DNA from 4 places in the Ruegeria sp. O4 genome. Region 3 is predicted to be linked to each of the others. Evidence: riboswitches for the same ligand, from Rfam matches in the RefSeq annotation. Region 3 holds a riboswitch; each other region holds the start of a gene.
The links. Region 3 has a riboswitch for cobalamin ahead of ACR0J7_RS19565 (DUF4198 domain-containing protein). Riboswitches for the same ligand answer to the same signal wherever they lie in the genome.
Positions count from the first base shown of each region.

Region 1 (7,903 bases), on a different contig from region 3:
CCATCATTGTGCCGGTACGGTGCGGATAGTTGTAAAGCATCACCGGCAGGTCGGCGGCCTTGTCGATGGCCAGCGCGTTCAGCGCGTTTTCGCGATCCGTCGGTACCGAATAGGGCGGGCTTGCCAACAGGATGGCGTCCGCGCCGATGTCGCGCGCGCCCGCGGCCAACGCAATCGAGTCCGAAGTCAGCATCGCGCCCGTGCCAACCACCAAGGGCAACCGCCCTTTCAGGCGCTGATGCGTGAATTTGGCCAGTTCCAGCCGCTCCGCCACGGTCTGGGCATAATTCTCGCCCGTGGATCCGCCGGAAATCAGGCCGTGCACACCATTTTCGATCAGGTATTCGATCACGTCGGACAGGGCGTCCCAGTTCACGCTACCATCGTCGTGATAGGGGGTGATCACAGGGGTATATATCCCTTCAAACTTGAAAATCGGGTTCATTCCGTCCTCATGCGGGTTTCGAAAATGGTGGGATACCCATCGGCACATCCAGCGCGTCAGGCATCACGAACATCCCGATCTGATCCCGGGACAGGTTCCAGTGATCCTCGGCCAGTTTCGCCGCCGCGGCCTCATCGCGTGCCTCGATGGCTGCGATGATCGCGTCATGCTGTTGGCTGGCCAGCGACAGGTTTTCGGACATTTCAACTGTCTGTGGCCGGTAGAATGTCATGCCAATCCGTGCATGATCGATCAGCAGCCGGTTGAATGACGGCAGCAGGTAGACATTGCCGGACATCTCTCCGGTCACGTCATGAAAACGGTTGTTGGCAAGTGCGCGATCTTCGGCCGACCCTGAACGAAGGGCAGCTTTGAATGCTTGCTGAGCCGCTTTCAGTTCTTCGATTTGCGCGTTAGTCGCGTTCACTGCCGCCAGACGCAGGATGGCCCCGTAAACCATCGGCGCGGCAAGGAAGAAATCGCGCAGTGTGGTGTAGGACATTTCCGAAACACGGGCACTGCGGTTTTTTCGCAGATCCAGATAGCCTTCGCCAGCCAGTTGACGAAACACTTCGCGCAGAGGCGTGCGCGACAGGCCGAATTCATCGGACAGATGCGCCTCATCCAGATCGTCACCTGGACGAAGGCGCAGCGTCAGGATGGACATCTTCAGGTGTTCTCTTAGCGCATTTTTGCGCGACTTGGCTTCGTCTTTCATCCTTTGGCCTCACTAAGTCCTGTGGCAGCTGCGTTCGAATCGCGGAGGTCACAGTTTTGTATTTCTAAAAAATACAACTTGTATACAAAAAAATCTCGTGCAGCATGGATGTCTGCAAAATAGACTCACGTTCGGGCGTCGGCCCAGTTTGGAAATGGTCCTGCTCATGCCTCAGACGCAGCACTTCGCCTTCATCCTGGTCGAGGAGTTTTCGCACCTCGCCTTTTCCTGTGCGGTCGAGCCGCTGAGAATCGCCAACCTTGTAAGTGGCGAAGAGCTGTATCGCTGGTCATTTGTATCCGAACAGGGCGAGCAGGCCGTGTCTTCCAATGGGTCCGTCACCCTCGTGCATTCCGGACTTGAGGAACTGTCCAAGTGCGATCAGCTCTTTGTTTTGTCGGGCATTCACATGCGTGACCACGTGACCCGTTCCCTTCTGGCCACACTGCGGCGCGAACGAGCGCGTGGAACGCGGATCGGGGCATTGTGTTCCGGCGCGTGGCTGCTGGCCGAGGCCGGGTTCCTCAACGGTATGCAGGCGGCGATCCATTGGGAATACCACGACGCGTTCATGGAAGCCTTTCCGGATATCAATCTGGTGCGCAGCGTCTTTGTCGCCGACGAAAAACACATTACCGCATCAGGTGGGACCGCGACCGCAGACCTGATGCTGCACCTGATTGAACGCGACCATGGCGAAGAGCTGGCCACCGATGTTGCGGATCAAATGGTCTATAACACGGTGCGTAATGCGACCGCCAAGCAGCGCGTTTCGCTGCAGTCGCGCAATGGAATGCGCAATGCCCACCTGGCAAAGGCGATAGACATTATGCAGGACAGCCTGGAAACCCCAGTTTCCCCATCCTTCATTGCAGACAAATTGGGTATTTCCACCCGTCAACTTGAACGGTTGTTTGGCAAATACCTAAACACTTCCCCTAAAAGGTACTTTATGGAAATGCGGCTGGAACGGGCCCGGAAGCTGCTTTTGCAAACCGAGGCGTCGGTTACCGAAGTCGCCGTGGCCTGCGGCTTCGAAAATCCGGGTCATTTCTCTAGGGTATACAGGTCCAGTTTCGGCATCACGCCGCACGCGCAACGCAACAAGATCAACTGAAAAAGATGGGTTGCTGGTTCGCGCTTACCGGCGGGGGTGCCGCGATCTGTTGGCCTCGAACTGGCCTGATCTGGCACCCCCTGATCCTGCCGGGATACCCCCTCGTTAAAAACTGGACTAGTCAACAGACCGGCAGGATTACCCACCAATAAATCTCGATATAGGCATAAGTATATCAAGAACTTGTCATCCAGAGATTTGTTGTGCCCTGTTTCGTTAATCTACCGTTAATTTAAGGCTCAGATTGAGGCTTTGATTGTGGGTAATCTGCAATATCGACATGCGGTCGCCGCAATCTGTTCGACCTGATGGCGTGTCGTGATTTGTGTCAGGCCTCAGAGGTTTCCAAAAGGAATCTGTTTCACGGTTCAAAACAAGTAGTGAACATATCATTGAGGTTTGGTCGACCCACGCTCGGACAACGCGCCTGCTGATCATCTTTGAAGGCAAAAATACGAACGAATCCAATACAGGTCAGAATCAAGACAGCATTCGACGGGCAACTTGACGGGTTGTGAGGAAACCCAAGTCAAGATTGCGCGCCGTTGGAATATGGCTTTGAGGCCGTAGATTGTACGTATCTGACATGCTGCGCTGACGACACTGATATCCTGTACGACCAGAAGCGATCGGAATCCGTCAGTCCAGATGATAGGACAGAAATCGTTCTGTCCCGCCGGCACTATACCCCCACTGTGCTTTGACACCGAAAACTTCTGAAACGGTTTCCAAAGACAGGGCATGTTCGGGCGGGCCAAGAGAGACCAGCCGCCCTTTTGACAAAACAGCCACCCGGTCACAGGCCATCGCCTGATTCAGATCGTGCAGCGCCATCACTGTCGTCACTTTTAGAATTCGAACACAGTTCAGGATCGACAGTTGGTGATGAATGTCCAGATGGTTGGTCGGTTCGTCCAAAAGCAAGAGTCCCGGTTGCTGAGCCAAAGCGCGTGCGATGTGCAGTCGCTGGCGCTCTCCTCCCGACAATGTCGCCCATTCTCTGTGTGCCATATCGGCCATTTCCACGGTTTGCAGGGCTTTGTCGACTTGCCAGGTGTCCTCGGCGCGCCACGGCCGTAAGGCCGACAGCCAGGGCGTGCGGCCCAGTTCGACCACGGATCGTGCAGTCACGCGTTCGGCCGTATCAGCCTGTTGTTCAACGATGGCAATCCGTTGGGCAATTTGTCTGCGCGACAAATGCGAAACGGGATGACCCGCTATGACGACTTTTCCTGAAACCGGACGTACCAACCCCGCCAGCAGGCGCATCAGCGTTGATTTTCCCGAACCGTTAGGTCCGACCAAAGCAAGTGTTTCGCCGGGCTCCACGACAAAGGATACGTCTGACAGCAAAGTCTTGCCGCGAACGGAATATGTCAGGTTTTGCGCCTCGATCTTCATCGGGCGCTCCTCTGGCCGCGCACCAAAATTACGGCAAAGGCAGGCGCACCGATCAGAGCGGTGACCACCCCAATCGGCAGAACCTGACCCGGGATGATGATGCGCGACACGATATCTGCGCCGATCAGGAAGACCGCTCCGATCAAGGCGGAGGTTGGGATAAGCCTGCGATGCCCCGGTCCCACAAGGAACCGGGCAGCATGAGGGATGACCAGCCCGACAAAGCCAATGGATCCGACGATAGAAACCATGACAGCTGTCGTGAGCGCGGTCGCAAAGATCAGGGTTGCCTGCACCCGACGTACCGATATGCCCAGCGAGGCCGCTGAATCAGAGCCGAAAATAAAGGCGTCCAGTGCTCTGGCGTGAAAGCGGCAAATGAGCCAACCGACAAGGGCCACCGGAATGGCCAGATACACATCCGGCCAGCGCACGCCGCTGAGGTTTCCCATCAGCCAGAACATGATCCCGCGCGCCTGATCGGCATTGGCGGATTTGGCGATGATGAAGGCCGTCAGCGCATTGAACAACTGAGACCCGGCAATTCCCGCCAGGACGATCTGTGCCGTCGCAACCCGTCCGCCCCCTGCGCCAGCGGCTCGGGCCAGCAACGCGACAAAACCAAAAGCCAAAAGCGCGCCATTGAACGCGCCAAAAGACAGCGACAAAGCCCCCCCACCCAAACCAGCGATGGTTACAGCCACGGCACCCGTCGAGGCCCCGGCAGAAATGCCCAAAATGTAAGGGTCGGCCAACGGGTTTCGCAGCAAAGCCTGCAACACGACCCCTGCGACAGCCAGACCGGCACCGCAGGACGCAGCGACCAGAGCGCGAGGAATCCGGTAGCTCCAGATAATACCCTGATCAATTGGGTCGACAGGAAAGTCCGCTCCGGCCAGCTTGTTGGCCAGAACGGAGAGAACCAAATCGGGCGACAGAGAGGTTTCCCCGATCATCGCGCCCGCAAGAACCGCCGCAATCAACAATGGCACGGTAAGGCACGCAGCCTTGAAACCCTGCCGTAAGATTGCGGCGACCTCGTTCACAGGTTGTTTCCGATGGTATCCAGCTTCTCGGCCAGATCCTCCAGCGCCGGGATTGCGCGGATGGTGGCGTCCATGGCCTGCGCATCCATAATGACGATCCGGTCATTCTTGACCGCATCCATCTGGCTGGTCACCGGATCAGTGCGCAGGAACTCCAGCTTTTTCAGGTAGTCGTCCGCAGCAAAGCGACGGCGGTCCATCTTGGCGATAACAATCACCGTCGGATTGGCCTTGGCAATGGTTTCCCAGCCCACTGTTGGCCATTCTTCATCCGTCTCGACGACGTTGCGGATACCCAATTTACTCATCATGTATCCCGGTGCGCCTTTCTGTCCGGCCACAAACGGGTCGCTTTCCATTTCAGGAGAGGAAAACCAGAATACGGCTGACACATCGTCCAGCTTCACGGTTTGCGCCTTGGCGACGGCTGCGGCTTCGCGGGCCTTGTACTCGGCAACCAGGTCCGTGCCGCGTTCGGATACATCAAAGGCTGCCGCCAGTTCTTCGATACCCTGATACAGCGTATCGGTCGAGAACGCTTGCAGGCGGGTGCCATCGCCGCCGACTGTATTGTCTTTGCCGATGCAATCTGCAGGCATTACGTACGTTGGAATGCCCAGTTCGTGAAATTGCTCACGCGTGGCGACGATGCCCTCGGGTCCGACATGCCACTCATATTGCGCTGCGACCAGTCCCGGCCGCTTGGCAACAACGCTTTCAAAGCTGGGATCATTGTCTGCCAGACGCTCTACCTTGGCATTCACCTCGGCATATTCAGGCAGCACCTCGTTGAACCAGACCGAGGTTCCAAGAACCTGCTCGCCCAGACCCAGCGCATAAAGCACCTCGGTCGCGGCTTGGCCGACCGTGACTGACGACGTCACTGGCGCGTCAAACGTGACCGAGTGACCGCAGTTTTCGATAGTTAGGGGAAAGTTTCCTTCGGAGGCAGCGCTGGTAGCCAGCAAGGAAAGGCCAATCAGGCCAGTGCGTAGAAACATGACAATCGATCTCCATGTGTCAATGACCAGAGAACGGGTGAATGGGCATTTACCGAAGCAACAGACGCTTTACTGCCTGCCGTGAGCGCAGGGTAGAAAATAGACCGCCCGGCGCGTTTCTTCGGCAACCTCCCCGGACAACCCCGCCCGGTGTGTTTCGGTTTCATACCGGCAGGTCTCCTGACTGACGGGTCTTTGTCTGTCCTGTCTTCCCAGACCAAAATGGCCCAGTGACGGAAATGGACAGCGCTCGCCGCCTACAGTTGCGGGGGCAGTTCCGGTTGGCACCAAAAGGCACCTCGGATTCCCTCTTAGCCACATCGGGACCGGTAAAACGCGGGTACCTTAACACTTACCCTGCGGCAAGAAAAAACTCCGGGGTCTTTCCTATTTTCTCGCAAGAGCATGCACCTGCGCGTCTCAACATGGCGCTGATATCAGAAAAGCCGCTGAGAACGCGCCAAAATCCGGACCTAGATTCATAGTGTGTGATATTAGGGTGCAAATTGAGCATAAGCGTGCACGAATCAGTATTTTCTCGCATAGGTTGTGCAAAAAAATCTTTTAAAAACAATAGCTTAAAGAGCGACAAATTTGATGAAACACCATAACTGTGCAACGCGTGAAGCATAAGCGTGCAAGACCAAAATCAGGAGGCATAAGCGTGCAAAAGTAGAACAAAGACCAAGACCACTAGAAGTGCCGGCCCATGCCGCAAATATTGAAACAACACTAGTCCATCGCAAATTTGACGGGCTTCGGCGAGCATCGCACCTCGAAGACTTTTTCGAGAGCTACCCACTGCACCGAAATCGGATGTTGAGATGGCTCGGGTCAACTTCCGCTTTATCGGGCAAAGCTTCGCTTCTCTGCCGCGCAGCATCCCGACTGTACTACGTCAGCGATGCGCAGAAAGCGGCCTTTGCAAAGTTTAACGAACGGCCCAAAGCGTGGTAGGCCTGTTGCGTTGAGAACCGCTGAAATCAACCCAAAGCGGACGACGAAAAGATGGCCAATCGGCAAAGGTTTTTTGCGTTTTCCTAACAGCGGCTACTCAATTGCCTTGCGAAATGTCTCCGTCAGCCGTTTGTTCAAACCGTGATGAGGTTCGGCTGAAGAACCGTAGTGCAACTCCGCCAAAGCAGCGATGTCATTGAAAATGACTACGGAGCCGCCTTCTTCATTCGCGTAAACCAATAGTTTTTGGCAAAAGGCATCCAAACCAATTGCCGGAAAGTCCGCCATAGCCACACCACCGGGCGCTGGTCCGCCGAATAGCAAGAGAACAGCATCCGGCAGCTCCGTCCCCAGTTGGGACGCTTCGGCCGCAAAATCGATCTCCCCAAACCAGACTGTATCGTCCTGTCCCATCACAGCTGTCCTGACACGTTCCACTGCCTCTGGAACGCTGAGCTCAGATCGCAATTCGATGATGCCATGGTTTGCAACTAATCCTTTGGTCGGCGCTGGTGCTGCATCCAAGTCGTTCAGGACTTCGAGCAACTTGTTCTCAAATGCATTCAACGCTTGGGTATTGATTAGACCATGCCGAACTTTGAGAAACTGAGAGTCTGTGTATTCGATCTGCGGTCGACCATCCTGATCGAATGAAAGAACGCGAAAAGGAAGGTCCAGACCTGCACGTACGTTCTCCTCCAGTATAGGTGTGTTTACCTCTGGATCAGAGAAAACGAGTACACGAGATGCTGGCATTTCGACGCCTTCGGCCTTGGCCAGGCGCGCGTGATCTATCGATGCGATTGGAGCAGCTCCCGCTTCGGAAACGGCAGTCTCAAGCTCTAAGAAGTTTTCGTCCACCGCGGTCTGGACAGATGAAGATTGTGCAAAAGCGGATGCCGAAACTGATAAAGTTGCGATCATCGAGAAAACAAAGCCAGACCTCACCATTTTACCACTTCCTGTTTCCTCGTACTTTTTTCAGAGAAACCGCCGCCAGAGCTGCAAAAGCTATCTCGGCTGCAAGATAAAAGAGAAGTACCCCGTTCGGAACTCCATCGATAAGGATGCTTAGTATGCGCCCAACGGCCAGTCCTGACATAAACAAAAATAGAACCCACAGCGCGGGGCGTTGTAACTCTGGTTTCGAAGCAGCCGCCAACCAAAACAGAGCGTTTGCCAGGTAAAGACCCATAATCGCTCGGAACACGTGGGTTT
Region 1 is NZ_JBQERO010000006.1:8,355-16,257, reverse strand. Features, by position in the region: gene ACR0J7_RS09280 (dihydrodipicolinate synthase family protein) at 1-445, opposite strand, end outside; gene ACR0J7_RS09275 (GntR family transcriptional regulator) at 453-1,163, opposite strand; gene ACR0J7_RS09270 (GlxA family transcriptional regulator) at 1,330-2,280, shown strand; partial or broken gene ACR0J7_RS09265 (ABC transporter ATP-binding protein) at 3,172-3,681, opposite strand; gene ACR0J7_RS09260 (FecCD family ABC transporter permease) at 3,678-4,709, opposite strand; gene ACR0J7_RS09255 (ABC transporter substrate-binding protein) at 4,724-5,728, opposite strand; cobalamin riboswitch at 5,882-6,074, opposite strand; gene ACR0J7_RS09250 (DUF302 domain-containing protein) at 6,779-7,636, opposite strand; gene ACR0J7_RS09245 (DUF4345 domain-containing protein) at 7,638-7,903, opposite strand, start outside.
Region 1: linked by a shared signal. The riboswitch ahead of ACR0J7_RS09255 (ABC transporter substrate-binding protein) and the one ahead of ACR0J7_RS19565 (DUF4198 domain-containing protein) in region 3 are both predicted to bind cobalamin.

Region 2 (7,903 bases), on a different contig from region 3:
TCTCAGCGTTCATCTTGGCGATCATCTGATCGAACTGCGCTTGGTCCACCTCACCTACTCCCGCTTTGGTCGTACTCTTTGAGCCTATTGGACTTACGCGGGGTTGTCACCGAAGGCATTAACCCGAACTTCCGCAGGTAGTTTGGAGGATATAAGGCGCATCCTCTGGAGGATACAGAAAATTCAACACGTTGTTTTTATTGTATTTTACTAAGAAGTCTCGATTCCGGTACTCGCCTCCAACTACATCCTAATCGCTGACTTGGCCCCGCAGTACGCGCGTGTGACGCTTGGTATTTTCAGACGTTCATGGCCCGCGATTCTGTCGAACTGCGGGCCAGATATGGCGTGTTTTTTCGGAACACCTGCCTACCCCTGCTCGTTCACGGGGCGCGATGTAGTCTGGTGTTTGCCTTACCCTCAGGCGCGCCCTTGTGGCACAACCTCGTATCCCGGCTCTTCCGGTTCATCATCCGTCATTTCGGCTGGAAAGCCCGGGGCGGTGATATCCAGGCCGGTTGCCTCTTCCAGCCGTTTGATAATATTTGGTGAAAGCTCGCGTTCGCCATATCGTGCGATACCATCGTTAAAGATGTTGATCATCACCGGGTTTATTTCCAGCGGCACCCCGGCGCGGTCGGCGACCTCCTGAAACAAACCGATATCCTTCTTCACCAGATCCATGGTGAAGGAAATATCGCGCGACCCGTTCAAGATGACCTGACTTTCGGTTTCGTGCACGAAGGACGTGCCGGACGAGATTTTGATCGCCTCATAGGTCGTGTTCAGATCCATCCCCGCAGCCTTTGCCGTAACTAGTGCTTCGGCGCAGGTGATCAGGTTGGCGGTGGCAAGATAATTGGTCATCACTTTCAGCACCGAGGCCGAACCCAGTTCGCCGGTGTGCAAAACCCGGCGGCCCATTGTCGTCAGGAACGGCAGAATTCGTTCAAACGTTTCCCGGTCACAGCCCGCAAAGATCGAGATATTGCCCGTCGCGGCACGGTGGCACCCGCCAGAAACCGGGCAATCGACGGCCGCACCGCCGCGCAATATGACTTCGGCTCCCAGGCGTTTGACTTCGGCCTCGTCTGTGGTCGACATCTCCATCCAGATCTTGCCGGGGCCCACTTCGGGCAACATCTCCTTCATAACTGCGTCCGATGCTGCCGGAGACGGCAGACAGGTGATCACCGCATCGCAATCGCGCATCAACTGGGCGGGCCCCTCAGCCGCCTTTGCACCTTTGGCGACAAACTCGGCCACCAGATCCGCGTTCAGGTCATGAACAGTCAGATCAATGCCGTTGCGCAAAAGGGATCCCGAAAGCTTGCCGCCTACGTTACCCAGACCGATAAATCCCACTTTCATATGACGCATCTCCAAGTTCGTCGTTTTCCCGTCATGCGACCACATACCGAACACATTCTTCATGCCGCCGAACGACGCCTACAGGTCGCTTTTTTCACCTTGGCTTATTTGTTGCGCGCGAACCGCTTGACAAGCGGGTCGGCGGTGCCGCATGTCCCGGACGTTGGTGTCGGCAACAGCCGATGAAAAGGGAATGCGTCAACGGTTCATCCGCCAAACGCAGCCGCCCCCGCGACCGTGACCGGAGAGGATGCCCAATGCCACTGGCCTGTGCCGGGAAGGCGGGACATCCGACAGAGCGACCGCTCTGGCATCCGCAAGCCGGGAGACCTGCCAACACCCGAAGTTGAAACCGGGCGGGGTGTTCCGGTGTCGGGTCCATGTGCAGACGTGGTGCCCGCATGAAACCCCGTCCCCCGCGAAGAGGATTTGGGGGGATGAGAGACATGACCGAGACCGCACCGGTAGAACTACTGGTCTGCACGACTTGCCGCCGGGGTCTGCCCGTCGAGGATGACGCTGAGCGTCCCGGCACATTGTTGCACAAGGCTTTGGAACAGGCAGCCCTGCCAGATGGCATCATTCTGAAACCTGTCGAATGCCTTTCGAACTGCGATCAGGGCTGTTCCATCGTTCTTCGGGGCGGGCCGGATCGCTGGACCTTTGTTTACGAGAACCTGAACGAAGTCGATCACGTCGATGTCATCATCGATGGTGTGACCAAGTATCTGGCCACAGACGATGGTCTGGTGAAGTGGCGCGACCGTCCTGAACATTTCCGCAAAAACTGCGCCTCGCGCATTCCCCCGATTGGAGGCTGAGATCATGTCGAACCTAGAAAAACTTCCCGTCACCGTGATCACCGGCTTTCTGGGCTCGGGCAAAACCACGCTGGTGCGTCATCTGATGCAGAACCCGCAGGGAAAGCGTCTTGCGATTGTTGTTAACGAGTTTGGCGATGTGGGTGTTGATGGTGACATTCTAAAATCCTGCGCGATACCGGATTGCCCTGCGGAAAACATCATGGAACTGGCAAACGGCTGCATTTGCTGCACCGTGGCTGATGATTTCATTCCGACCATCGAGGCGCTGATGGCGCTGGAACCGCGCCCGGATCACATCCTGATCGAAACATCCGGCCTTGCACTGCCCAAACCGCTGCTGAAAGCATTTGATTGGCCTGATATCCGTTCGAAAATCACCGTTGATGGCGTGATTGCGCTGGCCGATGCCGAGGCTGTGGCCGCCGGTCGCTTTGCTCCGAACGTTGAAGCGGTGGATGCCCAACGGCTGGCTGATGACTCGATCGATCACGAAACACCCTTGTCCGAGGTGTTCGAAGATCAAATCTCGTGCGCGGATATCATCCTGCTGACCAAGCCCGATCTAGCAGGTCCCGAAGGTGTCGCGAAAGCCAAACAGATCATCGCCGCCGAGGCACCGCGGCCGCTTCCCGTTGTCGAGGTCGCCGAGGGTGTCGTCGACGTACGTGTCGTGCTTGGCCTTGAGGCTGCCGTCGAAGATGACATGGACGCGCGCCCGTCACATCACGATGGCCATCACGATCATGAGCATGACGATTTCGAGAGCATCATCGTCGAGTTGCCGGAACAGACCGACCCTGCGGAACTGGTAGCCAGAATCGAACGTCTTGCGACTGAGCTGAATATCCTGCGCGTCAAAGGCTATGCCGCCGTCGCTGGCAAACCGATGCGCCTGCTGGTTCAGGCTGTCGGCGCGCGGGTTCGTCACCAATACGACCGCCCGTGGGAGCCCGGTGAAGAGCGCCGCTCGCGCCTGGTCGTGATTGCCGAGCATGACGACATCAAAGAAGCCGAAATCCGTGATATCCTCGTGGGTGTGACCGAGGTTGCCGAGTAAGTCATGCACGTCGTCTTTCGCGAAAGCCACGGGCTCGAGGAAACCGAGACCCCAACCGATCTGGGCCAAAGCCCGGGTGATCTGGTTGTGCTGTCCTTTTCCGACAGTGACCTGGGCGCTTTCGCGGCGGGCTGGCATCGCGGCGGCGGGCCTGAGGGGCGGATGCCCACGATGCGGCTGGCCAATCTTGCGGCGCTGAAGCACCCTCTGTCCGTCGATACCTATGTCGAACAGACACTTGAGGGCGCAAAGGGCATCCTGATCCGTCTGATAGGTGGCGTGCCCTATTGGTCTTACGGGCTGCAACAGGTTCTGGCACTGGCGCAAGCCAAAGGCATCGCGTTAGCCGTTTTACCGGCGGATGGGCGTGAAGACACTCGGTTGGATGAGTATTCGACCCTGCCCCTCTCGACCCTGAGGCGGCTGGCACATCTGTGTGACACCGGCGGCGAAGTCGCCGCGCAGGCCGCATTGGCCCAGATGGCCTTGGCAGCAGGGCTTTATGCCGGGCCAGTAATGGGCGCGAAAACCCTGCCCGAATGCGGTGCGTGGTGTCCAGATCAGGGTGTCGTCCCGGTGGGTTCCGCATTCCAGAACGATACGAAACGCATCCTTGTCACCTTTTATCGCGCGTATCTGACATCCGCAGACACCGCCCCGGTCGCGGCCCTGATCCGCAGCCTGCGCGCCCGCGGGCTTCAGGCGGTGGGTCTGTTTGCCCCGTCGCTCAAGACCCCAGCCGCTGCCGACTGGCTCAGGGAACAGGTCGTCGCCTTGCGACCGTCGGCGATCATCAACGCCACTTCATTCTCGGGCAAGGGCGCGTCCGGCACGTCGCCTCTGGACGCAGCGGATGTGCCGGTGTTTCAGGTCGCTCTCGCCACCTCGCGACGCAAGGCCTGGGCGGAGGCCGAACGCGGCCTGTCACCCGCCGACCTCGCCATGCATGTGGTATTGCCCGAAGTGGACGGGCGAATATCGGCAGGCGTTGTCTCTTTCAAAGAACCGGGCAAGCGCGATCCGCATTTGGAATACTCCCGTTTTGCGCATCGGGCCGAGTCGGACCGGATCGAGGCGATCATCGATCGGGTATCGGGCTGGCTTGCCCTGAATGACAAACCCAAGGCAGACCAGATCCCCGCGTTGGTACTGTCCACATATCCCGGCAAAGACTGGCAAATGGCCCATGCGGTTGGTCTCGACGCGCTGGCCTCGGCTGAGGCGATGCTGTCTGATCTTTGCGGTGAAGGCTACGACATCGCGGCTGGCGATCCGGTTGCCGACGCACTCTTGGACGCCCGGATATCGTGGCCGCTTGAGGATTATCTGAGCGCACTCGCTGAATTGCCCCAAACCCTGCGCACCGATCTGCACACCGTATGGGGCAATCCTGAGCAAGACCCAACTTTCGCTCAGGGCGCGTTTCACTTCACGGCTTTGCGACGCGGCAAGGCGCTGGTCGCACTGCAACCAGAGCGCGGAACACCCGAACTGCGTGATGACGACTATCACGACCTTTCGCGTACCCCGCGCCATAGCTATGTGGCCTTCTATTTGTGGCTGCGCAAAGGTCTTGGCGCGGATGCGCTGATCCATATCGGTGCGCATGGCACACTGGAATGGCTGCCCGGCAAATCGGTCGCCCTATCAGCAGACTGCTGGCCCGAGGCGCTGATCCGTGACCTGCCGGTGATCTACCCGTTCATCGTCAACGACCCGGGTGAGGCCGCGCAGGCCAAACGCCGGATCAGCGCCGTGACCCTGGGCCACATCCCACCCCCCATGAAAGAAAGCGGAACGCCTGACCGGATGGTGCGGCTGGAAGCCCTGCTGGACGAGTTCTCAAACGCGGACGGCCTTGACCCCAGACGCCGTGACCGGTTGCAGGAAGATATCCGGGATGAGGCGCAAGCCATTGGGCTGGAGCACGATCTGGGCCTGAACCAGGCCACCAGCACCGCCGAAGCAATCACCCGCATCGACCGCTTTGTCTGCGATATCAAGGAAAGTCAGTTTGGCGACGGGCTGCACGTCTATGGGCGTGTCCCGGATGTGACCGGCAGTTTCGACCCAGCCCCATCCGCCCATGCCGAACGCAAGGCCCTGATCAATGCGCTGGCCGGCAAGCGGATCGAGGCTGGCCCGTCCGGCTCGCCCTATCGGGGCCGCTCTGACGTGCTGCCGACCGGGCGAAACCTGTTTACCACCGATCCTCGGTCTGTGCCCACCCGCGCAGCCTACGCGCAAGGTGTGAAACTGGCCGAGGAACTGGTACGGCGACACTTGCAGGAGGAAGGCGATTACCCGAAAGGGCTGATTGTCGATCTGTGGGGATCGGCCACCATGCGCACGGCGGGCGAAGAATTCGCCATGGCCCTGCACCTGCTGGGTGTAAAGCCGGTTTGGGACAAGGGGTCCGAGCGGGTTTCGGGTATCGAAGTGCTGCCCATCACCGACCTGAGCCGCCCGCGCCTGGACGTCACCCTGCGGGTTTCAGGCTTGTTTCGCGATGTGTTCCCTACGTTGTCAGCCCTTTATGGTCAGGCGGTCCGGGCTTTGTCAGAGCGTGATGAAGCGACCGACTGGAACCCCTATGCCGGTCACGCCCCGGCTGCGCGGGTGTTTGGCCCGGCACCCGGCAGTTACGGCCTGAACATGACCCATCTGTCCGAGACCTATACGGACGAAGCGCGCACCCAAGCCGGGGAGGCATGGCTGGAGGCCAGCTCGTACGCGCTGGAAGGTGAGCACGTTGCGCAAGACAAAGAGGGAATCACGGATCGTGTCGCCAATGCCGACAGTTTTGTTCACCTCCAGGATCTGACGGAAACTGACCTGCTGCTGGCCAACGATTATGCCACGCATGAGGCCGGTTTTGCCGCCGCCAAGAAATTCGTCGGCGGATCCGCGCAGCTTTACCATCTGGACAACACCAACCCCGATAATCCGCGCGCCCGGACTCTGCCGGAAGAAATCAGCCGCGTCGTTCATGCCCGTGCTGCCAACCCTGGCTGGATCGCGGGGATGCAGCGCCATGGTTTTCGCGGCGCCGCCGAGATTGCTGCGACGCTGGATCACATGGCCTCTTTTGCGCATCTGTCCGGAACCGTCGCTCCGCATCTATTTGATCTCTACCACGAAGCCACATTGGGCAATGAGGCCGTTGATGCCTTTCTGCAAGAGGCCAACCCGAAGGCCCATCAGGCCATGCAAGACAGGTTCCGTGCATTGCTGGAAGCGGGGCTTTGGAACACACGCCGGAATTCGATCCGTGCCGACTTGGAGGGTTTGGGATGAGTGCACCTATCGTTCAAGGCTGGTGCCCTGGCGCACATCGCCCGATGATGTCAGGCGACGGGCTGGTCGTGCGGGTCCGTCCGCGTCTGGCGCGACTGAGTGCCAGGCAGGCTATTGGTTTGTGCGAACTGGCTGAACGGTTCGGCAACGGCACCATTGACCTGACCAATCGTGCCAACCTGCAACTGCGCGGCGTGGATGAGCGCGACCACCAGCCGTTGCTTGTGGAACTTGCAGCGCTGAACTTGCTTGATACGGAACCCGGCATCGAAGTACGCCGCAATATTCTGGTCACTCCGCTCTATCAGGCGGGCGATTTGACCGCGCGGCTGACACTGGAGTTGATTGATCGACTGGCCGAATTGCCTGCTCTGCCCGCTAAGTTTGGTTTTGCCATAGATACAGGCCCGAAGCGCCTGTTGGCCTCGGATTCTGCAGATATTCGTCTGGAGCTGGGTGCCGGCGGTCCGATCCTGCGCGCCGACGGCTGCAAAACCGGGCGGTCTGTGACCGAGGATAACGCCATTGACAACGTGATCGCATTGGCCCTGTGGTTTTCTGAGACTTACACGGCCGAGACACGTCGCATGGCGCGGGTCACCCACGCGTTGCCACAGGAATGGCAGGGATTTGCCCCCGGTCCTTTCGGTGAAAAACTGCAACCCGGCCCCTGTGAACTGGGTGCTCTCTACGGCGCGGCTTTCGGCTCGCTGCCTGCGCACAAGCTTTGTGAACTGATCGAAGCCAGCGGCGCTTCTGCCTTGCGTGTCACACCGTGGCGGCTGATCCTGCTGGAAGGCGGGGCGGCGATACCCTCCCCGGATTTCGTCATGGACGGAGCCGATCCGATGATGACAACCGACGCCTGCCCCGGCGCGCCGTTCTGCCCGCAAGCGCAGGTGGAAACCCGCGACATCGCCCGTGCATTGGCTCGGCGCATTCACGGTCGTCTGCATGTCTCGGGCTGCGCCAAGGGGTGCGCCCATATGGGCCCGGCCGAGATCACAGTGGTCGGCAACAACGGGCGATTTGATCTTGTCAAACAGGGCCGCGCGGGGGATGAGCCCAGCCAACGCGGGCTCGACCCGGAAACACTCATGACTATGGACTTCACCTGATGCCCTATACATACGAAACTGATGGCGCGGCGATCTACAAGGAAAGCTTTGCCACCATCCGGTCCGAGGCTGATCTGGCCCGCTTTGATACCGATGAAGAGCAGGTCGCCGTTCGGATGATCCACGCCGCCGGCATGGTCGGGCTGGAGGAGTTTGTACATTTCTCACCCGGATTTGTGCAGGCCGCACGCACGGCGCTGGAAAACGGCGCGGCGATCCTGTGTGACGCGCGCATG
Region 2 is NZ_JBQERO010000019.1:61,591-69,493, reverse strand. Features, by position in the region: gene ACR0J7_RS17175 (hypothetical protein) at 1-49, opposite strand, end outside; gene ACR0J7_RS17170 (NAD(P)-dependent oxidoreductase) at 421-1,416, opposite strand; cobalamin riboswitch at 1,519-1,723, shown strand; gene ACR0J7_RS17165 (DUF1636 domain-containing protein) at 1,818-2,192, shown strand; gene cobW (cobalamin biosynthesis protein CobW) at 2,197-3,252, shown strand; gene cobN (cobaltochelatase subunit CobN) at 3,256-6,549, shown strand; gene ACR0J7_RS17150 (cobalamin biosynthesis protein CobG) at 6,546-7,667, shown strand; gene ACR0J7_RS17145 (precorrin-8X methylmutase) at 7,667-7,903, shown strand, end outside.
Region 2: linked by a shared signal. The riboswitch ahead of ACR0J7_RS17165 (DUF1636 domain-containing protein) and the one ahead of ACR0J7_RS19565 (DUF4198 domain-containing protein) in region 3 are both predicted to bind cobalamin.

Region 3 (7,903 bases):
GCGTGAACATCGGGTCGCCGGGCATGGAGAATGGCAACAGCACCAGCATGAAAAGGATGAACCCATCCATCATGGCCATGCGTTTCAACGTTTTCCGCCAGGGCAGACGCGACGCGGCAAGAAGCGAAAGGGACACCACCAAAGCCGCGCACAGCGCCGTCAGCGAGGACACCGCGACAGTCACCACCGCGAAGACAACCGCCATGACGATCCGCATCCTTGGATCAAGCGGGTTGATCGCGCCGCGCCGCTGCGCGCCCGCTTTGACCAGCGTGCTTTCCTGTTGCCCCAGAACGTGCGCCATCAGGCCGCCAGCTTGCGGCGTGCCGCAAAGTAAAAGCCCAGACCAAACAGACCGACGATATATCCGATCCCACCCAGAACAGTTTGCAGGTCATTTTGTTCGCGGTAGGCGGCGATTTCCCGACGCAGCGGGCGCAGCTCATCCCGCACGGCCCTGGCAATGACCTGTTGTTGTTCATCGCTGAGCACCGCCGCTGTCTGGGCAGGTGCGTTTGTCGGCGCGGTGTCGGGTTCCGCTTCAACGCCCATGATCCGGGCGACATCCGCAGCGGGCATGGTGACCTCGGCCACATGCCCGGCACCAAGGTTTGCAAAGAAAGTATGGGCCACCGGCGCGTTTGGCGTGTAGATAAAAAACCCATCTGCATCTGTTACGATACGGCCCAGCTCGGCTCCGTCCGGGCCGTTGACGATGACCTCGGCCCCGCTTGCCATGTCACCGTTGGAAAAGCCGATTTCGCCTTCGATGGCGTCACCGGATTCAAACACTCCGGCGATGACCTTATGCGCCAAGGCAGGTACGGGTGCGCAGCACAGCACCAGAATGATCGCCAGGTACCTCACGCGGCCGCTCCTTTGACAAACAGCTCGGGCTTGACCTTGCGCGCCAGCAAAACCGCGAACCCAGTCAGGATCGCCTCGATCGCCATGACAGGAATATGTGCAAAGAAAACAAGCTTGGCCGCTGGCAGGAATGCATCCCCGGACAGGGCCAGTGAAAACGCAACCATGCCGGTTGTGGCGGCGATGGCAAAGGCACCGCCGACCCCGCCCCATATCGCACCTTGCAGAGGTGAGCCATGGGCGATCAGGCGGCCAAAGATCAGCCCGGCCAAAACCGCGGGCAACGCGATGTTCAGGGTGTTGATCCCCAATACCGTCAACCCGCCAAAGCCAAAGAAGACGGCCTGCAGCAAAAGCCCGACGAACAAGGCCGGGAATGCGGCCCAGCCCAACAAAAGCCCGGCCATACCGTTGAGGATCAGATGCACTGACGAAGGGCCAATCGGCACATGGATCAGCGATGCCACGAAAAAGCTGGCAGACAGCACCCCCGCAGTGGGGATGCGATCAAGATCCAGCGACCTGAGGCCCATGGCAATCCCACCCGCCGCAGCGACGGCTCCGCCGATCACGACCGGGTTGGACAAGGCTCCGTCAACGATGTGCATCTACGGTTACTCCAAATCCCAGGCGCGGATCCAGATGACCGCGTCCTGACTGAGTTCTTTGCCGTTGTGTTCGGTCACGGGACCGGCGCCGAGTGCGGCAAATCCCCAATATCCGGCTTTTGGAACGCCAAACGTGAAATACCCGTTATCATCCGAAGTTGCGACCAATGCACCACCCGGCATCGGCGAGACCGACGGGGCGGAAGCGGCCGCGCTTTCCATGTTCGGTTCTGCGGCCATGTACTCGATCTCGATCTCGGCACCCGCAACCGGTTGGCCTTCGGCCATAACCCGACCTGTAAACGTCGAACCCGCGATGATGTTGGTTGGTTTGTTGAGCGGGATGATCTCAACCGGCAGGCCCACCGGGTTCATCCAGTCGGTCGGCAGTTCATTGCGGTTCAGGAATGCCTTGGCGATCTGCTGGATATAGATATCCTCGGATTCCTCATAATAGGGCTGGGGAACAGTCACCAACACATAGTCGCCCGACCGTTTGACGGGAACATAACCCTTGAATGCCGCGCCTTCGTTTTCGCCGCCGGTGAAACGTACGGGTTCCAGGGTATCCAGCAGATCGGTTTTCTGACCGTTGTGGATCACGTAGAATTCCTGCGGCTTGTCCAGATCCATGACATGCCCGTTCGAGAACGGATGCCAAAAGATCAGCTTGACCGGAACATTCCCCGGTGCGTCGATCATGGTGTCAGCGGTGTATTCCAGCAGGAAATGCGCATTTGCCATCGCTGGAAGCGCCATCGCCACAGCGGCTGCGGAAAGCAGCTTGGTCATCAATAGTCGTCCTTGTCCCATCGCACCAACCCCGGTACGAGATGCGTTTTGACTGCGGGGACGTCCAAGCTAAGCTGCTTTTTCAAGCATCCTGCTCCGACGCACATCCCGTCGCCGATTAGGAGTGCCCTTGTCAAAGGCACATGTCCGGCAGGTATCCTGACTTGCGGGTCAAAGCGTTGGGCTGGCCTTCCCGGATTAACACCAGTGGCACTTCAGCCCTGCTCGCCGCTTACAGTTGCGGGTGCAGTTGCGGAATTGGGCCAAAGCCCGCACCGCATTCCCTATTGATTCCAGAGCACGCCCCGGAACCGGACATGCCGAGCGGCTTGCCAGACTTCTTCGGCATCCGTCAACGATCAATTGCGCTGGCTGTCAAAAAGTTTAGCGGGCGATGCCCTTTTTCCGACGGATCCGCTTTGGATGCAGGTCAGGGTTTTTCGGGAATGAACCTACCCTTCGAGCAGGTATCTTTCCGACAATGGCAAACTGGCCGCCCCCAATGAGCGGGCATCCGGGCCTGCCGTCCCCACCTGCACCAAGGGCCGTTCAAGCCCGGTCAGGTTCATGTCTGATAGCTTGACCTCGACCAATTCCACCAGCCGCGCCTTGATGCCTGTGGGCATCCAGCCATCAATCTTGACAGATTCGAAGTCGATCAGGCTGCAAGACGAGACGATGGCATGTGCGATCCCGTGCGCCGCCTGTTTCAACCAGTTCTCAAGGTGGGTTTCCGGTATGTCCCAATGCTGTGTCGTTTCCCAGATTGAGCCGGCTGTTTCGGCATTCCCACCAACTGCGCGCTCCAGCACATAAAGACTGGCGACATCTATCAATGGTTTTACTCCGCCTGCGTCGTCCGGCACAGGCAATGGACCAAGCGCACCGGCATTTCCCCGCCCCGAAAAGATGGAGCCGTTCAGAACCACTCCACCCCCGATGAAGAAGCCGACATAGAAATACAGGAAATCTCGTGGACCTTCCGCAGGGCCAAAGACCAGCTCGGCACCGCAGGCGGCCGTTGCGTCGTTCTGCAGGAATACCGGCAAGTCATAGCTTGCGGCCAGCGCGCCTTTCAGGTCCGCGTCACGCCACGGATCCATTTTCTCCTGCGGAACCTGCAATGTCTGCGCCCAGTCCCAAAGGTAGAACGGCATCGCAATCCCAAGACCCGCGATCCGGCTGCGCGCCTCGGGCGACAGTGACGCCATCACTTTGTCGAGGCTTTCTTTGGAAAAGCTCAATGTCGCCTCGGGTGTCGGAAAATCATAAGTCCGCCGCTCACGGTGCCTGACATTGCCAAGGAAATCCGTCAGCACCAATTCGGTACTGCGCCGCCCGACTTTGAGCCCAAAGAAATAAGCGCCATCCGGGTTCAGGCGCATGGGAACCGAGGGCTGTCCGACTTTTCCCCGGATCGGTTCGCCCCGCAGAAGCAGCCCATCGGTTTCCAACTGGCGCATGATGACCGAGACCGTCTGCGCCGACAGCCCGGTCATCCGCGCGATTTCAGATTTTGCGAGGGCCTGATGGCGCCGGACCAGTGACAGGACAAGCCGTTCATTTCGGGCCCGCATTCCACTTTGGTTGGTGCCGCGCATATCTGGCTCGCGTACGCCAGTGGTATTGTCCAAAGAGTTCATTGCAGACACGGCCATCCCCTTCATGACGACAATGTTGAAACCCTTCCTTTCTGTCAATAATAATTAAGAGTGATTTATTTATTGACTCGAAATTCGAATCTTGTGATGGTTTTCACGTTCGATCGGGCCGGTTTTCGCCCGATCAAACGTATGCCCGGACGGGCATTGGGAAAACTGGGAGGACTACCGATGAAACTTGCGAAACTTGCAGGCGCCACGGCGCTGGCGGTTACGGCCATGGCAAGCAGTGCAATGGCCGAAGGTGAAACCGTTTGCCTGATCACCAAGACGGATACCAACCCTTTCTTTGTTAAAATGAGAGAGGGTGCGACCGCCAAAGCCGAAGAGCTTGGCATGACGCTGAAGGCCTTTGCCGGCAAAGTCGACGGAGACCACGAAACTCAGGTTCAGGCCATTGAAACCTGCATTCTGGATGGCGCAAAGGGTATCCTGCTGACCGCGTCGGATACGTCGTCCATCGTTCCGGCGGTGCAGCAGGCCCGCGATGCCGGGCTGCTGGTGATTGCGCTGGACACCCCGCTTGAGCCTATCGACTCGGCCGACGCGACCTTTGCCACCGACAATTTCCTTGCGGGGCTTCTGATCGGACAATGGGCAAAAGCCACTCTGGGAGATGCGGCAAACGACGCCAAAATCGCCACGTTGGACCTTGCGGTCAGCCAGCCCACTGTGGATGTGCTTCGCAATCAGGGGTTCCTGCAGGGGTTCGGTGTTGATCTGGCCGATCCGAACGTGATTGGCGATGAAGACGACCCGCGTCTTGTTGGCAGCGATGTCACCGCTGGCAACGAAGAAGGCGGCCGCCGCGCGATGGAGAACCTGCTGGCCAAAGATCCGATGATCAATGTGGTGCATACCATCAACGAACCGGCGGCAGCGGGCGCTTACGAGGCGCTCAAGGCTATCGGACGCGAGAATGACGTGCTGATCGTTTCCGTCGATGGCGGTTGCCCCGGCGTGCAGAACGTGGCGGACGGGGTCATCGGCGCAACATCCCAGCAATACCCGCTGCTGATGGCATCGCTGGGCGTTGAGGCTGTCAAGAAATGGGCGGACGAAGGGACGAAACCCGAGAACACACCCGGTAAGGACTTTTTTGACACTGGCGTGGCGCTTGTGACGGATAAGGCCGCCGACGGCGTCGAGTCCATCTCGGTTCAGGAAGGCATGGACCTCTGCTGGGGTTAAGCTGAACGTGTGGAAGGCCGCTACGCGGCCTTCCACTTGTCAAAACCACCCACACGCCTGAAACCTTGCTAAAGTCGTCATAAACCTGACGCTTTGGGGGAAGTTCCATGTCCGATTCTTCACGACAAGCCGACGATTTCGAAACCGCCGCAAAGGGCAGCCCAGAACAAGTTGCCGAATTTGACGATCACCAACGCGGATTTGTCGGAACGGTTCAGCATTTTCTGCATGTGAACCCGTCGCTGGTCCCGCTGATCGTCCTTGTCGCTGCCATCGTCATCTTTGGTGTCTTGCTGGGCCCCAAGTTCTTTTCGCCCTTTGCGCTGACATTGATCCTGCAACAGGTTCAGATCGTCGGGATCGTGGCGGCGGCACAAAGCCTTGTGATCCTGACCGCAGGCATCGACCTGAGTGTTGGGGCCATCATGGTGATGTCGTCGGTTGTGATGGGGCAATTCACTTTCCGCTATGGAATGCCACCTTCGGTTGCGATTGTGTGCGGCCTTGCTGTTGGCTCGGCAATCGGGGGCTTGAACGGGTTTCTGGTCAGTCGCATCAAGCTGCCGCCATTCATCGTCACCCTTGGCATGTGGCAGATCGTTCTTGCGGCGAATTTCCTTTATTCACAAAACGAAACGATCCGGTCGCAGGAGATCGAGGAACACGCCGCCATCCTGCAACTGTTTGGTGCCAAGTTTAACCTGGGCGGGGCGGTGTTTACCGTTGGTGTTGTCTTCATGCTGGCGCTGATCCTCGTCCTTGCATACGCGTTGCGGCACACGGCCTGGGGCAGGCATGTCTATGCCGTCGGAGATGACCCCGAAGCGGCAGAACTGTCTGGTGTCAACGTGCACCGTACGCTGATATCCGTCTACATGCTGTCCGGGCTGATCTGCGCCTTTGCGGGCTGGGCCCTGATTGGCCGGATCGGGTCGGTTTCGCCAACCTCGGGCCAGCTGGCCAATATCGAAAGCATTACCGCGGTCGTGATCGGGGGGATATCTCTGTTTGGCGGACGCGGGTCTATTCTGGGGTCCCTGTTTGGTGCCCTGATCGTGGGTGTCTTTACGCTTGGGCTGCGGTTGCTGGGCGCGGATGCACAATGGACGTTCCTGCTGATCGGCATCCTTATCATCGCAGCGGTCGCGGTCGACCAGTGGATCAGAAAGGTAGCAGCCTGATGGAACCCATTCTCAAAGGACGGAACCTTGTGAAACGCTACGGCAAGGTGACTGCGCTGGATCACTGCGATTTTGACCTGATGCCGGGTGAGATTCTGGCGGTGATCGGCGACAATGGCGCGGGTAAGTCGACGCTGATCAAGGCAGTGTCGGGCGCAGTGACGCCAGACGAAGGCGATGTCTGGCTTGAAGGTCAAAAGGTGAATTTCCATTCACCAATCGACGCGCGTGAAGCCGGTATTGAAACCGTCTACCAGACGCTTGCCATGTCCCCTGCCCTGTCGATTGCGGACAATATGTTTATGGGGCGGGAAATTCGGCGAAAGGGGCCGCTCGGGTCGTGGCTTCGAATGCTAGACCGTCCGGCGATGGAAAAGTTCGCCCGCGAAAAGCTGAGCGAACTGGGTCTGATGACCATCCAGAATATCAATCAGGCCGTCGAAACCCTGTCGGGTGGACAACGTCAGGGCGTTGCCGTGGCACGTGCAGCGGCGTTCGGGTCCAAGGTCATCATTCTGGACGAACCGACAGCAGCACTGGGTGTCAAGGAAAGCCGCAGGGTCCTTGAACTGATCCAGGATGTGAAATCACGCGGCATTCCGATCATCCTGATCAGCCACAACATGCCTCATGTATTCGAAGTCGCAGACCGGATTCACGTGCACAGGCTGGGAAAACGCCTGTGTGTGATTGACCCCAAGGACTATTCGATGTCCGACGCCGTAGCATTCATGACCGGGGCCAAGGACGCACCGCCCGAGGATCAGGCTGCATGACCGGTGGCGGCACCGCCCCTGACGTTCTGGCCGACAGCATCGTCGACGCCGTTGAGGCGCTGCCGCCGGCCCGACACCGGCAACTTGTCGCGATTGCGGGCCCGCCCGGATCCGGGAAAAGCACCGTTGCCAGCCTTGCCACGGCCAAGCTGAACCGGCGCGGCGTGTCAGCAGGGCTTGTGCCAATGGACGGTTTTCACTTTGACAACGCGATCCTGAAGGAACGCGGGCTTTTCGCCCGCAAGGGCGCGCCGGAAACCTTCGATCTTGCCGGGCTTCATGCCTTGCTTGTGCGTTTGCGCACCGAAGATGAAGTTGCAATTCCGGGCTTCGACCGAAAGCTTGATCTGGCGATCGCTGCCCGATCAATGATCTCGCCTGATCAGCGGGTCGTTCTGGTTGAAGGCAATTACCTTTTGCTGGATGAACCGGGCTGGGTGGGCCTTCATCCCTTATGGGCGCTCAAGGTGTTTCTGGGCGTCGATCTTGCTACACTGGAAACCCGGCTCACCGACCGTTGGGTTGGGTTTGGGCTGGACAAACAGTCCGCAAGAGAGCGGGCGCTTTCAAACGACATTCCGAATGCCGAGCGGGTGATCCGGAACTCGGTACAAGGCGACCTGAACCTGTGACATCTTAGGGCGGGTCAGTCAGAGCGCCCGTGTCACCTGTCTAGTAGGTGGGCGGAACAAGACCGGCCTGAAACCACTTCACGAAAGACACGATAGAAAACACGGGCAGCCCTGTGGCGCGCTGAATATCGGGCGCGTAGGGGCACATATTCGTGCATTCCAGCACGATCGCGCCAAGATCGGTGTGTTCCGATG
Region 3 is NZ_JBQERO010000029.1:10,850-18,752, reverse strand. Features, by position in the region: gene cbiQ (cobalt ECF transporter T component CbiQ) at 1-304, opposite strand, end outside; gene ACR0J7_RS19575 (cobalt ABC transporter permease) at 304-867, opposite strand; gene cbiM (cobalt transporter CbiM) at 864-1,475, opposite strand; gene ACR0J7_RS19565 (DUF4198 domain-containing protein) at 1,482-2,267, opposite strand; cobalamin riboswitch at 2,400-2,598, opposite strand; gene ACR0J7_RS19560 (ROK family transcriptional regulator) at 2,720-3,925, opposite strand; gene ACR0J7_RS19555 (substrate-binding domain-containing protein) at 4,100-5,119, shown strand; gene ACR0J7_RS19550 (ABC transporter permease) at 5,227-6,300, shown strand; gene ACR0J7_RS19545 (ATP-binding cassette domain-containing protein) at 6,300-7,076, shown strand; gene ACR0J7_RS19540 (nucleoside/nucleotide kinase family protein) at 7,073-7,708, shown strand; gene ACR0J7_RS19535 (aspartate/glutamate racemase family protein) at 7,749-7,903, opposite strand, start outside.

Region 4 (7,903 bases), on a different contig from region 3:
CCCGAAGGTTGGATAGCGGGCCAGGGCCGTCTGTGCATCCTGCGACAGTGCGGCAACCGGTGCGCCACCCGCTCCGCGCGGGGGCGATGTATAAGCAGGCGGCGGGGTCGCGTTGGATTGCGTTGCCACCGGGGCCTGTCGCGACATTGACATGCCTCCGCCCGGCCCGCCGGGAGGCGGAGGTGGGGTGTCTTGCAGCCGTTTGATCAGTTCTTCGGGGCTGGGCAAATCAGCGACATGCGTCAGCCGGATAACGGCCATCTCGGCGGCCATCATCGCGTTGGGCGCCGCAGAGACTTCCTCCAGCGCCTTCAGCAGCATTTGCCACATCCGGGTCAGAACCCGCATCGGCAAAGCCTCGGCCATGTGCTGGCCCCGTGTGCGTTCGTCGGGGGAAACCGTCGGGTCTTCGGCCGCGTCAGGTGTGATCTTTACGACGGACACCCAATGCGTGATTTCGGCCAGATCGCGCAGCACGGCCAGAGGGTCCGCGCCTTCCGCATATTGCCCGCTCAGTTCAGTAAGCGCCCCTGCCGCGTCACCGCGCAGGATCATGTCCATCAGGTCCAGAACCCGACCACGATCCGCCAGACCCAGCATCGCACGGACCTGATCCGCCGTCGTCTCTCCGGCCCCGTGCGAGATTGCCTGATCCAGCAATGAGGTCGCGTCGCGGGCCGACCCTTCTGCAGCGCGGGTGATCAACGCCAGCGCATCGTCGGCGATCTGCGCGCTCTCGGCCCCGGCGATCTTGCGCAGCAGGCCGATCATGTCTTCGGGCTCGATCCGGCGCAGGTCAAAGCGCTGACACCGCGACAGAACCGTGACCGGCACTTTGCGAATCTCGGTGGTCGCGAAGATGAATTTCACATGTGCGGGCGGTTCCTCGAGCGTCTTGAGCAGCGCGTTGAATGCGCTGGTCGAGAGCATGTGAACCTCGTCGATGATGTAGATCTTGTAGCGTGCACTGGCGGCGCGATAGCGGACACTGTCGATGATCTCGCGGATATCGTTGACGCCGGTACGGCTGGCCGCATCCATTTCCATCACATCGACATGGCGACCTTCCATGATTGCGACGCAATGCTCGCACTGACCGCAAGGCTCGGTTGTCGGTCCTCCGGTTCCATCCGGTCCGATGCAGTTCATGCCTTTGGCGATGATCCGCGCCGTGGTGGTTTTTCCCGTTCCGCGAATGCCGGTCATGATAAAGGCCTGCGCAATCCGGTCGGCCTCGAAGGCGTTTTTTAGGGTGCGCACCATAGCATCTTGACCCACCAGGTCGGCAAAGGTTTCCGGGCGGTATTTGCGGGCGAGAACCTGATAGGCGGGGCTTGGCGTGTCTGTCATGTCTTCTCGCTCGGATTCGGTGCTTCGGCACAGCGTAGTGGCGGCGGCACTCCGCGTCCACTGTGGGGCGTGATGATTTTTTGTTTCAGAAACGGGCTGGTTTCCAACTAAACTGGTCCAGCGGATTTAATGACTCATTTCTTAAAGAGTACCTTGGGGGAGGACGCACTTCATGTCGCAGCTGGTCATTTTTGCTCTGCAGGTCGGAGGCGGAACGCTTGCCCTTACTTCAATGCCCGGGCGTGGCGGGGATTACGTCGGCGATCTGGATATGATTGCGGCTTGGAAACCGGGCCTTGTGATTTCAATGACGACGGATGTTGAAATGCTTCAGGATGGCGCGCAGCACTTTGGCAGCGACATCCAAAGCCGTGCCAGCCGGTGGGTTCACCTGCCGATCGAAGATTTTGGAGCACCGACGCAGGCGGTTCAGAAGGCCTGGCCAGAGGTCAGCGCCACGGCCCGACATGCGCTGTCGGGCGGTGGCCGGGTTCTTGTGCATTGCCGTGGGGGGTGCGGCAGATCCGGGATGATTGTTCTGCGACTGATGGTTGAATGCGGTGAACGCGCCAGCGACGCACTGGACCGCCTGCGGGCCGTGCGCCCCTGCGCTGTCGAAACCGATGCGCAGCTGGCCTGGGCGTCCCGGATCACCCCGGCACAGGTGGAAGTGGGATCAAGCTGACAGCTGCTGGGGTGCGTAGCCGGTTTTCCGGGGCCGGATCGTTGAAACCTCGATCATGGCGCAAGGCGGGTTCGCGACAATGCCCGAGGGCAGCGTGCTGAATGTAGGTCCGAAGATCAAATCGGCATAGGCATCAAGGTCCCGAATTGCCGTATCAGGGTGCGCCCCGCAGAAAACGCGAACGCTGTCGGATCGCGCTCGGATCGTTGCCATGCACCCTTCCGCGCAATGTGACAGCGCGCTGTTGCCTTCAAATTCGAAATCTTCGCTGGTGGCCGAAACCGCCTGCGCCATGGCTTCGGAAATCGAGCGGGCCAGTCGCGCCAAAGCCGGGCAGGTATTGCCCGTCCGCTGGCACACAGTTGCGCTGTATTCGTGTGACTTTGTCTTCCAGATCATCCTGCGCCCTCCGCGCGTGGTGGGCTGGATATTGGGGCAGGTGGGACAGCATCTCGCTGTCAGGACCTGCCCGGACACCCCGCCCGAGTTTCGGTTTCAGTTCCGATGGCAGGTCTCCTGACTTGCGGGTCATTGCTCTGCCGACCTTCCCAGCCCGTGGGCCAGTGGTATTTCGGCATTGCTTACCGCTTACAGTTGCGGGGGCAGTCGCGGACTTGGTTGATATCTGTGTGACCAGACAAACCGCACCGTGTTCCCTTTTCATCCCGACCTCTTGTGGGGGCCGGAAACCATCACACAACCGCTAGCGCCTGATCGCGTTCCGAGTCAAGCCGATCTTTAGGCCGGACGTTTGGTCATGCTGGATGCGGTTTACGTTCCGGCTTAGTTTCGTCGGCATCGAAGGCAGGCAAACCATTGTTTCAGCGAAAGCCGGGGATCATGTTGGATACGGAACAGACGGTGTTGATCGAAGATTTCCGCTTTCCGTCAGGGTCCGTGACCTTGTCGGCGCGGCTGTACCGGCCAGTGGGTGAGCCGGAAACCGTTGTCGTACTTAACAGTGCCACGGGTGTGCCGCGTGACTATTATCAACACTTTGCGCGATGGCTGGCTACCGAGCGGGGGATAGCTTGCCTGACCTATGACTATCGGGACTACGGGCTTTCTTTGGTCGGCCGCCTGAAAGACGCAACTGCAACAATGGCGGATTGGGCGTTGATCGACATGCCAGCGGCACGGGCCGAAATGCGCAGGCGGTTTCCAAAGGCGCAGCACTGGACCATCGGCCATTCGGTCGGTGCGATGCTGGGGCCGGTGCAGCCGGATATCGACCAGATCGACCGAATGATCGGTGTGTGTTCGGGACTGGTGACTTTGAAAGATCACCCATGGCCCTATCGGGGGTTGGCAGGGCTGTTCTGGTATGGCCATGCACCGCTGATGGTGCGGGCACTTGGCTATCTACCCGGCAAAGCAATCGGGTTTGGTTCGGACCTGCCCGCCTCGGTCTACTGGCAATGGCGCAAATGGTGTACAGCCCCTCTTAGCTACGTTCCCGAGATCGGGCAGAATTTGCCTGATGCGCATTGGGGCAGTTCTGGAACACCAGTGGATCTGTTCACGTTCGAAGATGACCAGATGGCTCCGCCCGAGGCGGTTTGGCGCCTTGCTGATTTGTATGGCCCCGAGGCCAGACGCCACCTTCTGAAGCCTGCTGAATTCGGACTGCCGGAAATAGGCCATATCGGAGCATTTGCCCGTCGCAATGCAGCGGTCTGGCCGCGCCTGATCGCCTGATCAGACGCGACGCAGGTTTTCCTAACACCTTGCAGTTATGGCCGTTTGCGAAGCTTCTTGTCCTGCATGACACCGCGCACCATCTTGCCGAACGCCTTGTCCCGCGCCCGCGATTGGGCAACGGTTTCCGAGTTTCGCTGATCTTCACGCCGCAGCTTGCGCCAACGGTCCAGCCGGGTCGGGTCAAGTGCGCCTTCGCCGATTGCGTTCTGCACGGCACAGCCGGGCTCGGTCTCGTGCTGACAATCCGAAAAGCGACAGCTTTGGCCAAGCTCCGTGATGTCCGAGAACACGTTGTCGATCCCGTCCTGAGCGTCCAGCAAACGCAGTGCGCGCATTCCCGGCGTATCGATCAGCCAGCCACCGTTACCCATCCGGTGCAACGCGCGCACCGTTGTCGTGTGTCTGCCCCGTGCGTCGTCTTCGCGAATTTCAGACGTGGCGAGGTTTTGATCCGTCATGGCGTTGCTGAGCGTCGTTTTACCTACGCCCGACGACCCGACCAGCGCGCCGGTCTGGCCTTTGGGGCACCATGCCAGAACCTTTTCGACATCTGCCGGGTCCAGCGCATTGACCGCCAGCACCGACAGAAAAGGGTCCAGAGATTGCACTTGTCCCGAGAAACTGCCGGGGTCATCCGACTGGTCAGCTTTCGTCAGGACAACGACCGGATAACATCCGGCCTGATGCGCCAGCGCCAGATAACGTTCCAGCCGGGGAAGGTTGAAGTCCGCATTGCACGAGCTGACGATGAACAAAACATCGACATTGGCGGCAATCAGTTGGGTTGCGGCACCTGTACCGGCAGCTCTGCGTTGCAGCAGGCTGCGCCGGTCCAAAAGGTGGCGCACGCGGTTTTCGGCGTCCGCAAGAACCCAATCCCCGACGGCATATGAACCGGTCGGATTATCCGGTGTCCGCAAAGGGATTTCACCATCCGGGCTCAGCCCGATCAGACGGTCCCGATGAACGGAGGCGACGCGAAAGGGCGTGTCGGAAGGAAAAGCCGCGTGTTGCGCGGCAAAGTGAGAGGACCATCCCAGGTCCGAAAGCGTATAAGACATTTATCTGCCTGTTTTCAGAAACAGCAATGCCAACGGATGGCAATCGCGCATCCGCAGGTCGTGTGTTCAGGCAGTCCGGTGATTCCGGTGAATCAGAACCAGTCTGCCCGAAGGGTTTTCACTACAATCATAAAGCCCTCCTGCGGCTGTGGTTCACGAAGTGAGAGGTTGGACATCGACCCAAGCGGGGCTCGTTGTGGCTGCTTCCTTCCGGACCTGACCAGGTTGGCGAGGCGCTCGCCCGCGCCAACCTCTCGAGTCCGAGATATAGGGAAGGCATCGGGAAAAGACAACCCATCAGAGCGTCAGGCGAATGCGTTCAAATCCCCTGCCATCCGAGCCCAGCGACACGGGATCGAACCTGTGCAACTCATCCAGATATTTCAGGGCACCCGGACCTGTGCGAAGAATTGTTGTCACGCCCCGTTGCGGCATCAGCGAGAACGGGTAGGGCTGCGTGGCGATCGGGTCGGGCGGAAGGTGCTGCGCCAGGTAAACCTGCACAAGGTCCTTGATGCTCAGCGGTGGCAGGCTGATCAGCTCAGACGTTGTCGCATGCGGGAAATGCCCGCCTCCGCTGGCGCGGTAATTGTTCAGCGCCATAACGAACATCTGCTCCGGTCGTACGGGACGGCCTGCATATGTCAGATCGCTGATCCGCTTTTGGTCGGGGCGGATTATTTTCCCCTGCGCATCGTAACGAGGCGGCCGCGTGGGATCGATCTGATAAGACAGTCCAAACACGATGTCGAAATTGTATCCGGCCCGTTCAGGGTTGATCAGCTCGGGTTCGGAACCGGGCTTTAACTGGTTGAATACGCTGGCCGACATCTCCAACCAGTCCAGCAAATGCGCGCCGCTGATCCGGATTGCACGCAACTCGTTGGGAAACACATGCAGATCCGCGACATGGCGCAAACATATTTCTCCGGCGGGTACCTCGGTATAATGGCGCGGGCCTGAGCGTCCGCCGGATTTGGCAGGCGAAACAACCGACAAAATCGGCAGATCCGCTAGGTCTGGTCCCTGCAAAAACGGGCGCAGTGCGGCGGCTTGCGCCGCAGCTACAAGGGTCAGCCCGCGATCCGGCGCACAGCAACTGAAATAGCTGTGCAATGTATCCGGGATATGTGCCACCGGTGCGGCAACGGATTGACGGGTCATACGATGTGCCACCTCACACAAGCCCGCAATTTCACTGTCTTCCCCGACGGCTGTGCCGTTGCTGATAACCGGGCGCAGTTCGACGCAGCAATCCCGGATTTGCACTTTGCCGTCCGGCCCGGCGGTCACGGCCAAATCGATAACCCCCAGGTAAGAGCCCGCTGATCCCGGCATGACAACGGGTGTTCCATGTACCAGCCCCGTCAGGTGATCGACCATCGGGGTATTGGCATGGCCCTCTCCTGGAAGTGTCAGGTGAGTGTGCCCGGCCACAATGGCATCGATGCCTTTGATCGCGGCCAAGGGTATCACGGCGTTTTCCATCCCTGCCACCGGTTCGTTGCCCCCAAGGCCGGAATGAGCAAGCGCCACGATGATATCACACCCCTCGTCGCGCAATGTCTGCGTCAGGGACTTTGCCGCAACCAGGATATCCTCGACGACGATATCGTCATCCAGATTATGCGCCTCCCAACAGGCCGTTTGCGGCGGAAGAACCGAGAAGATGCCGATGCGAACGGGAATGTCTTCACCGTTCAAAGATACAGTGCGGTCCAGAACGGTGTATCGCTGCCAGAGCTGTGGGCCGCGCGTGCGATACAGGTTGCTGCAAACGACCGGACAGGGGGCTTGCGTCAGGATGTTGCCCAATGACACCAGCCCGAACCCGAAATCATGGTTGCCCAGCCCGATCGCGTCATAATCCAGGGCTTCGAACGCCTTCATCATCGGATGGGCAGTGCCACTCTTTGCCGCCCAATCGCCCATTGGGGTTCCCTGCAACGAATCCCCGTTGTCAAACATCAGCACCAGCGCGCGTTCGGCCTCTTGTCGGGCAGCGCGGATCAGGCTGGCAGTGCGCGTTAATCCAATCGTCTGGTCTGGCGTGTCGGTGTAATAGTCAAAACCGGTCAGGTTCATATGCAGGTCGGTTGTGGCCAGAATGCGAATTTTCCCAATGTCACCAATGGGCTGTACCTGCGTCGAGGAGGGGATCTTCACTTTGAGTATTCTGCTATTGAATGTGTGTATTGATTAAATCCATCAAAATTCACTCTAGATGATTTTTCCGAGGCCACCATGCGGCTTTTCAGCGGCAGGGTGGTGGATTTTCTATCCCTGAATAGCCATTGCAACACGGGCTGAGACGTGGCAGCCCTGTGCGCAAGACCAAAAGGAAATCCAATGAAAAACGCAGAGCAGGTAACCTTCGGGGGTTCGGGCCTTGATCGGGCGGCGCAGTATCGCGGAGATGCGGACAAGCTGGCCGAGGCGATGCACAACCCGGCCGCCCGCTGTGTCTTGCTGTGGCGTGGAAAACTGCTGGTACAGGGTGAGGGGCTGGACCAGCTTGCCATGATCCCGATGACGCACCCGCTGATTAGCAATGGTCCCGGCGGCGTCATTGAATCCCCGGTGTTTTTGAGTCTGAGCGCTGACAGCGCCCCCGTGTTTGCCGTTGATATTTCCGCATGGACAGCCGAGGGGCTGGATCTAACAGGTCTGGGCGCGTTCGTGGACAAGTCCGAACAACAGCACCCGGAGTTACCGCAAGGCCACGTGTTTGCCGAGCTGCGCCGGATCATGACACGGCTGTCGGCACGCGACGCGGAACTGGCGGCCACGTCTAAGGCAATAATCGGGTGGCATGAAACACATCGCTATTGCGCCCGATGCGGTGCCGCCAGCGAGGTGTCGCAGGGGGGATGGCAGCGCAGTTGCCCGTCCTGTGGCGGGCAGCACTTTCCGCGCACCGATCCGGTTGTGATCATGTTGATCACGCATGGAGACAGCGTGCTGATGGGCCGGTCTCCGGGTTGGCCTGATGGGATGTTTTCCTTGTTGGCGGGATTTGTTGAGCCCGGCGAAACACTTGAGGCAGCAGTGCGCCGCGAAGTGATGGAAGAGGCGGGCGTGCCGGTGGGTGCGGTTTCGTACCTGT
Region 4 is NZ_JBQERO010000022.1:8,134-16,036, forward strand. Features, by position in the region: gene ACR0J7_RS17880 (DNA polymerase III subunit gamma/tau) at 1-1,350, opposite strand, end outside; gene ACR0J7_RS17885 (protein-tyrosine phosphatase family protein) at 1,523-2,035, shown strand; gene ACR0J7_RS17890 (hypothetical protein) at 2,027-2,434, opposite strand; cobalamin riboswitch at 2,525-2,743, opposite strand; gene ACR0J7_RS17895 (alpha/beta hydrolase family protein) at 2,876-3,733, shown strand; gene rsgA (ribosome small subunit-dependent GTPase A) at 3,769-4,797, opposite strand; RNA gene ffs (signal recognition particle sRNA small type) at 4,956-5,054, opposite strand; gene ACR0J7_RS17910 (bifunctional 2',3'-cyclic-nucleotide 2'-phosphodiesterase/3'-nucleotidase) at 5,095-6,963, opposite strand; gene nudC (NAD(+) diphosphatase) at 7,147-7,903, shown strand, end outside.
Region 4: linked by a shared signal. The riboswitch ahead of ACR0J7_RS17890 (hypothetical protein) and the one ahead of ACR0J7_RS19565 (DUF4198 domain-containing protein) in region 3 are both predicted to bind cobalamin.